DNA from 4 places in the Brenneria sp. L3-3C-1 genome. Region 1 is predicted to be linked to each of the others. Evidence: predicted binding sites of a transcription regulator. Region 1 holds the regulator's gene; each other region holds the start of a gene.

Evidence for each region. Region 1 encodes Fur, which represses iron uptake genes when iron is present. Its sites were predicted from a motif close to ATAATAATGAGAACNACTATCAA; they were not measured.
Region 2: a site for Fur is predicted at 805-827, ahead of exbB (tol-pal system-associated acyl-CoA thioesterase). Genes of this name have one in related genera too.
Region 3: a site for Fur is predicted at 1,049-1,071, ahead of fhuE (ferric-rhodotorulic acid/ferric-coprogen receptor FhuE). Genes of this name have one in related genera too.
Region 4: a site for Fur is predicted at 914-936, ahead of JG725_RS10765 (isochorismate synthase). Genes of this name have one in related genera too.

The regions. Positions count from the first base shown of each region.
Region 1 is NZ_JAEMHF010000002.1:191,962-194,167, reverse strand. It holds gene glnS (glutamine--tRNA ligase) at 1-366, shown strand, start outside; gene fur (ferric iron uptake transcriptional regulator) at 715-1,164, opposite strand; gene fldA (flavodoxin FldA) at 1,493-2,020, opposite strand.
Region 2 is NZ_JAEMHF010000004.1:139,494-141,699, reverse strand. It holds gene JG725_RS11130 (valine--tRNA ligase) at 1-563, shown strand, start outside; gene exbB (tol-pal system-associated acyl-CoA thioesterase) at 902-1,933, shown strand; gene exbD (TonB system transport protein ExbD) at 1,937-2,206, shown strand, end outside.
Region 3 is NZ_JAEMHF010000008.1:147,984-150,189, forward strand. It holds gene fhuE (ferric-rhodotorulic acid/ferric-coprogen receptor FhuE) at 1-919, opposite strand, end outside; gene hemL (glutamate-1-semialdehyde 2,1-aminomutase) at 1,302-2,206, opposite strand, start outside.
Region 4 is NZ_JAEMHF010000004.1:48,938-51,143, forward strand. It holds gene JG725_RS10765 (isochorismate synthase) at 1-874, opposite strand, end outside; gene fepB (Fe2+-enterobactin ABC transporter substrate-binding protein) at 1,044-2,057, shown strand; gene entS (enterobactin transporter EntS) at 2,054-2,206, opposite strand, start outside.

The sequences.
Region 1 (2,206 bases):
ATCACCGCCATCTACTGTCGCTACGATCCGGATACCTTAAGTAAAGATCCGGCTGATGGCCGCAAGGTAAAAGGCGTGATTCACTGGGTGTCCGTAGCGCATGCGTTGCCGGCGGAGTTCCGCTTGTACGATCGTCTGTTTAGCGTCGCCAATCCGGCGGCGGCGGATGATTTCCTGTCAACCATCAACCCGGAATCGCTGAAAGTGGTGCAGGGATTCGTTGAGGCGAGTCTGGCGCAGGCGGAAGCGGAAAAAGCGTATCAGTTTGAGCGCGAAGGCTACTTCTGCGCCGATCGGGTTTATTCCAGCGCGCAGCATCTGGTGTTTAATCGCACGGTAGGCCTGCGGGATACCTGGGTGGGGTGATAGCGGGATTGGCTTACAGAGTAAAACAAAAATAAAACCGCCTCGGCGGTTTTATTTTATGACGGACAGGAAGTCCGTCACCCTACGGATCGTCGCAAGCGACGTTGAAAAGAGGTTGCTGACAAAGTCGTCTGTAAGCCTGAGATACCCGGGCCTACCGTACCGAGGGGCCATTATGGGACACATCCTTGTGCCCCACCCTGCGGGCCAGCATAAATGCTGTTCAAATTTGCTCCTGGCAAATTTGTCGGCGGCTTACGCCGCTACGACCCCTCGCCACGCTCTCCCTAATAACAGGCTATGTCAATGGTCTGAAAATCGCTTCAGGCGATTTTTTATGCGGTCGATTTATCTTCTTGCATCGTGCAGGGTTTCGTCTTCACGGCAATCCCCTTCACTGCAATGGCCATACAGATACAAACTGTGGTTGGTCAACTTGATACCGTGTCTTTCCGCTATTTCGCGTTGGCGTGCTTCGATATATTCGTCACGGAATTCAATCACTTTGCCACAATCCAGACAAATCAGATGGTCATGATGATACTGCTGCGTCAGTTCAAAAACGGATTTACCGCCTTCAAAATTATGACGGGTTACGATCCCCGCATCATCAAACTGATTCAGTACGCGGTAGACGGTCGCTAGACCAATCTCTTCACCCATATCAATCAGTTTCTTATATAAATCTTCCGCACTGACGTGATGGCACTCCGGATCCTGCAACACTTCCAGAATTTTCAGTCTTGGAAGAGTGACTTTCAGGCCGGCCTTCTTTAATGCGATGTTGTTGTCAGTCATGCGGATTTAGTCCTGTTGCTTACTTATCAATGGAGGCTACCTAGCCTATGTCATCGGTCGGCTCAAAAAATGTAATAACGTCCCAATTATAGAACTGCGCATTCAAAATGAAAACCATGGAATGTTAACAATATTATTTCCACATACACTACAGGTGTACCATGCAATGTATTGTTGGTAAATGAGGAACGTTCAATGAACGCACAGAACCGATGTGGGTATTGTACATACTTATAAGGAGAAGTTAAAAAAATGTATCAATTTTTATGAGAGGTTTTTTCTATCAATCTGGCTCTGACGAGAGTGTCATCAGAGCCAGAGAATCGGCTCAGCCTACCAGTTCTTTCAGATTCAGTTCGTCGCCGATCTGTTTTACCCAGGCTGTAACGCGCTCGCTGGTCAGTTCGGGTTGACGATCTTCGTCGATGGCCAAACCGATGAAGTGGTTGTCATCAGCCAGACCTTTAGAGGCTTCAAAGTAATACCCTTCCGTCGGCCAGTGTCCAATAATCGTCGCGCCATGCGGTTCAATGATATCGCGGATGGTGCCCATGGCGTCACAGAAGTACTCGGCATAGTCTTCCTGATCGCCGCAGCCGAACAAGGCAACCAGTTTACCGCTGAAGTCGATCTCTTCCAGCGTAGGGAAAAAGTCATCCCAGTCGCACTGCGCTTCCCCGTAGTACCAGGTAGGGATACCGAGCAATAAAATATCGAACGCTTCAAGATCTTCTTTGCTGCTTTTGGCGATGTCATGAACTTCGGCAACGTCGGTTCCCAGTTGCTGTTGGATCGTCTTGGCAATGTTCTCGGTATTGCCAGTGTCACTGCCAAAGAAAATTCCTATGAGTGCCATGAATTGAATAACCTCTTGATTCTTAATGGTATGATGCCGTGTTTTACCCACTTATCGGCTAATAATAGCAGACGCGCCCGGCATGAGAAACTCGTATCGGTAAGCATCGGTAAATTGTGGCGGGTATTTTGCTGATACGCATTTTCCTGTTGTCGCCCCGGCTGACGACCCTTGGTGATTAAATTT
Region 2 (2,206 bases), on a different contig from region 1:
TGAAAGTGCTGAAAGGCATTACCGCCGATACGATAATGTTGCAGCCTTTCCCTGAGTACGATGCGGCACAGGAAGATACGCAGGCGCTGAACGATCTCGAATGGATCAAGCAGACGATTATTGCCGTGCGTAACATCCGTGCGGAAATGAACATTGCCCCGGGTAAACCGCTGGCAGTGTTGCTGCGCGATGCCAGCGCTGAAGCCCGGCGTCGGGTAGAAGAGAACCGCAGCTTTATCCAGACGCTGGCGCGTCTGGAAAGCATTACGCTGCTGCCGGCGGGTGATAAAGGCCCGGTTTCCGTGACCAAACTGGTCGAAGGGGCTGAGCTGTTGATCCCAATGGCCGGTCTGGTCGATAAGGCCGCGGAGCTGGATCGTCTGGCGAAGGAAGTGGCTAGAATCGAAGCTGAAATCGGCCGCATCGAAAGCAAACTGTCCAACGAAGGTTTTGTGGGACGCGCTCCGGAAGCCGTGGTTGCCAAAGAGCGTGAAAAACTGGATGGCTATTTCGTTGCCAAAGCGAAATTGCTGGAACAGCAGGCGACGATCGCGGCGCTGTAATTCCTTATCTGGATTGATGATTTTCTTATCGTCCTGGTCAGATAAAACGCCCGATGCATTGCATCGGGCGTTTTTTATCCGCATATAAATACCACCTCCTATGCCGGCGGATTTGATGCCTCAGGGCATTTTCTGTGCTGCCGACAAGCTTGTTCTCTCCTTTATGTATGCCCTTATTTCTGATGCAAACGAGGTAGCAGATCGTGCGTAAGTACGAAAAAAAATACTTCAACAACTATAAATAATAATGAGAATAACTATCAATTCGCTCAGGGTTTGATATTATTTCAGGCTGATTTCTTGTGTCATTAGTGATGGATTAACGGTGGAGGCACAGCGTGAATACGGCTGTCAGTAACATTAATCAACAGGTGTCATCAGCCTGGCAAAAAAAACGTAGCGCGTTCAGCGTATTTTCCGGTAGCGTGCTGGTTATTCTGCTTTTGACTGCCGGACTCAGTGGAAATGCGTTTGCAGCGCCTGCGGCAACGCCGCTGTCCGGTGAGAACAGCACCGGCGATACTGCGACATCGGTTATTCCTGATCTTTCCGCCGCCCCTGATTCTCCCGCTACGGCAACAACACCGGAAACACTGATCCCTTCACCGCTTTCACTGCCCACCAGCGCGTCGCCGGGTACGAATAACCTGATGCAAACCGATCTCTCTGTCTGGGGTATGTATCAACATGCCGATTGGGTGGTGAAGACGGTCATGATTGGTCTTTTGCTGGCGTCCGTCATCACCTGGGCGATTTTCTTCAGTAAAAGCGTGGAGTTGATGGGCGCCAAGCGTCGCCTGCGCCGTGAATATCAGGCTTTGGAACAGGCTAGAACGCTGGATGATGCGGCAACAACCGTAGAAGCCTTCAAAGCGGGCAGCGTGGCGCAGCGACTGCTGGCGGATGCGCAGAATGAAATAGAGTTGTCGGCCCGTTCTGACGACAACAACGGCATTAAAGAACGTACCGCTTTTCGTCTGGAACGTCGCGTCGCGGCGACCGGGCGTGATATGGGACGTGGAAACGGCTATCTGGCGACGGTCGGCGCGGTGGCGCCGTTTATCGGGCTGTTTGGTACGGTATGGGGCATCATGAATAGCTTTATCGGTATTGCCCAAACCCAGACCACGAATCTCGCCGTCGTCGCGCCGGGTATCGCCGAGGCTTTGTTGGCGACGGCGATTGGTCTGGTTGCCGCCATCCCCGCCGTGGTGATTTATAACGTCTTCGCCCGCTGGATCGCCGGCTATAAGGCGCTGGTGGGGGATGTTGCCGCACAGGTGCTGCTGCTGCTGAGCCGCGATCTGGATGTGGCGGCCAGCAATGACAACCGGGTGGCGTCATCGACGCATAAACTGCGGGTGGGATAAGCCATGGCCATGCACTTGAACGATGATGTGAGCGACAATGGCGAGATGCATGACATCAACGTGACGCCGTTTATTGATGTCATGTTGGTTCTGCTGATCATTTTTATGGTGGCGGCTCCGCTGGCAACGGTGGACATTCGCGTAGACCTGCCCGCCTCTTCCGCCGCGCCTCAACCGCGCCCGGAAAAACCGGTTTACCTGACGGTGAAAGCGGACAAGCAGCTCTACGTGGGAGACGATGCGGTTAACGAACCGTCACTGGCTCAGGCTCTG
Region 3 (2,206 bases), on a different contig from region 1:
CGCGATCCAGACGGGTGCGGCTGCCGTCGCTGTACCAGTTGGGCATGCCGCCCCAGGTTACTGAAGTAGGAGTGCTTTGCTGGTAATCATAACCCAGCGACAGCGTGGTATTGGCGGACAGATCGGCATCGATCACGCCGTAAAGGAATTTTTTCCGGTAGTGGTAGCGGTCAAGGAAAGAGTCATTATCCTGATAGCCGGCGATAACGCGGCCGCGTACGTCTCCGGACTGGCTAAGCGGGGCGGACAAATCCGCGACGTAGCGTTGATTGTCCCAACTGCCATAGCTGCCCGATACCGAACCGATAAACTCGCGGCTGTCGGCATGTTTGCGCACCATATTAACCGATGCGGAGGGGTTGCCGGCGCCGGTTAACAACCCCGTCGCGCCGCGCACGACTTCGATGCGATCATAAATGGCGGTGTCTGAACCCGCGTCGCCGAAGTTCCATGCTTCGGTCATGGTGGTGGGAATACCGTCAAACTGATAGTTGTTAATGTAGAATCCGCGCGAATAAAAGCTGGTGCGCTCACTGTCGATCACCTGGGTGGCAATGCCGGTGGTATTTTGTAATACCTCCCCGATGCTCTGTAGATTCTGATCCTGAATGCGCTGTTTGGTTATCACGCTGACCGATTGCGGAATATCGCGCGGGGTTAGCGACAGCCCCGTGCCGGCGCTGGTGGTTTTGACGCTGTAGTCCGTATCGCTGTCGACCGCGTCGTTGCCCGGACTGGCGCTGACGACCAGAGTATCCCCGACATTCGCGCTCTCATCGGCGGCCAGAACGTCAGGGGCGGTCAAGGCCGAAGCGATTAAGATAGCGATAAGGGAAAGCGCGTATTTGCTTTCTGGTCCGCTAAATGCGGCGTTGTCAATACGCCGGTTTTCCCTCACCGGTACGGTCTGTGAATACATGGGCATTCCTTATGATAAAGTTATTGTTTTTTACTGAATATTTTAAAACCAGCGTACCGCTAGGCCTGATTCCAGACCGGCGCGGCGGTATTGGGGCGAGCAATGAGTGTGATGTAGTTAATAATTTGAATGCGAATAATACTCATTATAAGTATTATTGTAAATAAACGTAAGCGCTCACCAATGGGGCAAAAAAAGACAAGAAATCGCGGTTTGCTTGTTGTGGATACAGACAGCGGCCGAGCGGTGGTTAACGGCGCGGGGGGCGCGATCGGCTTTCCGCTCGGCGGCAGGGAAATAGCGTGGGTCAGTCAGAGATGCGCGCGCCCTATCATGTTGATGATCGGGCGCGGCTTAAGAAACGCAGTGGCTTGGTCGGCGGTTACAACCGGGCAAAGCAGAACTGCGCGGCTTCTATCGTGCGTTCGATATCCTGCGGGGTATGCGCCAGCGACATAAAGCCGGCTTCAAAGGCGGAAGGGGCCAGATAGACGCCTTCTTCCAGCATCATGTGGAAGAAGCGCTTGAAGCGTTCTACGTCGCTCGTCATCACGTCCTGATAGCAGGTAACGCTATTCGCCTCGGTAAAGAACAGGCCGAACATGCCGCCTGCCTGATTCACCACCAGCGGGATATGTTCCGCTTTGGCCGCCGCCAGCAGCCCCGCCGCCAGCTGCTGCGTTAGTTCGGTCAGCGTTTGATGAACGCCGGGTTTGGCGACTTCCGTAAGGCAGGCGAAACCCGCGGCCATGGCGATCGGGTTGCCGGACAACGTCCCGGCCTGATAAACCGGCCCGGTCGGCGCCAGCGCCTGCATCACTTCGCGTCGGCCGCCAAACGCCCCGACCGGCATGCCGCCGCCGATGATTTTCCCCAGACAGGTTAAATCAGGCACCACCCCGTAGTGCGCCTGTGCGCCGGCGAGGGCGACGCGAAAGCCGGTCATCACTTCATCGATAATCAATAGCGCGCCGAATTCATCGCACAGCGCGCGTAATCCGGGTAAAAACTCGGGTAACGGCGGAACGCAGTTCATATTACCGGCGACCGGCTCCACAATAATGGCGGCGATATCCTGAGGATATTGCTCAAACGCGGCGCGTACGGAGCTCAGGTCGTTATAGGTGCAGGTCAGGGTATGGCGGGCGAAATCCGCCGGTACGCCCGGGGAGTTCGGTTGCCCCAGCGTTAACGCGCCGGAGCCGGCTTTCACCAGCAGGCAGTCGGCGTGTCCGTGGTAGCAGCCTTCGAATTTGATGATTTTATCGCGCCCGGTAAAACCGCGCG
Region 4 (2,206 bases), on a different contig from region 1:
GCGACAAGGCGTTGTCGGCATCAGTCGCCGTTTCGCCGCTGATGGCGGTCGCCAGATGCCATAGCGTGGCGGTGGAGAGCAATTGCGGCGTCTCGGGGATGTGCAATTGGCGACAGCGGGAGGTCAACACCCGGCGCATTTCGTTAATCACCACCCGATGCTCATAACCATCCTTTGCCGAATCCAGCAATTGTTGTCCGGCGCGCCGATCGGCTGGCGGAATGTTGGCGCGCGCCGCCGATCCGGCCAGCGGCGTGGAGTGCAGATCACGGCCCGACTTGCGTAACAATAGCTCAGGGCTGGCGCCCAGCAGCGCGCCATCGTCCAGGGGAACGTAAAAATGATAGGCGTCGGGTTCGCGAGCCAGCAGACGCGCCAACAGCACCCGATGATCGACCGGCGCGCTGAGTTCGATATCCAGCAGGCGCGAGAGCACGACCTTGGTTAATTTTCCCTCCCGCGTCGCCCTCACGGCCTGACTCGCCAAATCGATAAAAATATCCCGGTTTGGGCGTGGCTGGGTTGTCACGATATCCGGTAATGAAGGACAATCATTGAGTACCGGCATGGTTAGGCCGGTGCGACAAAACCAGTGGCTTTGCCGGGGAATAAACAGCGCCGACGGACGGGACGCATCAAAGGGGATGGCGCCAACCACCACCGGTTCGGCGATGCCCGCCGCCCTTGCGCGCGCAAACGCCTGTTGCAGCGTGCGCTGAAAGACGCCGCCGGTATCAAAGCCATCGCCGGCGGGCGTCGTCAACGCCATAAAACGACCTTGTGTATACAGGCTACGGAAGGGAGAACTGAAAAAGAACCCTGAATCTGGCTGCCAGCCACGGTTCTCCTCTTGCGTGACATTGTCCCTAATCAAACGGTACACTCGCAACCTCCGGTATAATTCATAATGATAACGATTATGATAACTATCATCATTAATAGGTTTGCGTAACAACTTATGACGATGCTTTCGCATTGTCAACAGTAGGAAAACGAGCTTCACGTCCCCCAATTTTATGTTTAAGCGATAAGAGGTTTAGGTGATGAGAGCGGTATTTTATTTCTCGGGCTGGCGCTATGCGTTGCTGCCGGTGTTGGCGTTAATGCTGAGCGCCTGCGACGGAAAAACCGAAACCGGCGCGGCAACGAAACCGGACAATGCGGCTATCGAAGGTTGGCCGCGACAGATTCAGACCCTTGACGGCACGCTCACGCTCAAGGCGCCGCCGCAGCGCATCGTCTCCACCAGCGTCACCGTTACCGGCACCCTATTGGCGATTGACGCGCCGGTCATAGCCAGTTCCGCCACCAGCCCGGGCTCCCGCGTTTCCGACAGTCAGGGATTCCTGCGCCAGTGGGGTGACGTCGCCCTCGAAAGTAAGGTAAAAAAAACCTATGAAACCAAGCCTAATGCCGAAGCGATAGCCAACGAAGCGCCGGATCTGATTGTGGTCGCCGCCACGGGAGGCGATTCCGCCCTGGCGCTGCGTCAACAGCTTAGCGCTATCGCGCCGGTACTGGTGGTTAACTATGATGATAAAAGCTGGCAGGAACTGGCCTCTCAATTGGGCTACGCCACCGGACGCGAAGAGCAGGCCCGGGCGGTGATCGCGAAATTCGACGACCGGCTGAACGCCGTGAAGCAACGTTTGCAGTTGCCTCCGCAGCCGGTCAGCGCTTTTGTCTGGCGGGAAGACGGCAAGGGCGCCAATTTATGGACTATCGACTCGGCGCAGGGCCAGTTGCTTAAACAGTTGGGTTTCGAGCTGGCCGCCGTACCTGATGCGGTACGAGGAAACCACAGCATGGGCATGCGTAAGGATCTGGTGCAATTGTCCGGCGAGAAGATGGCAGACGGGCTGAACGGCAATACCTACCTGCTGTTTTCCACAGATGAAGAGAGCATCGAGCCACTGCTCGCCAACCCGTTTGTCGCCCATTTACCGGCGGTCAGGGACAGGCAGGTTTACGCCATGGGCAACGATACCTTTCGTCTGGACTACTACAGCGCCAGCAATATGCTGGATCGGCTGGAAAAATACTTTGGCGCGCATTAATTTCCCGCCGATGATGCCGGCTGCGGCGGGTTGAGGTTTTCAAGCCGACGCAGCGAGGCCGACAGTGCGGCCAGCGCCACGCCGGCCAGCGCGGCGCCGAGACCGAACAACAGGCCGGAGGTTTGCGGCAGCAGTTGGGTTCCCATGGT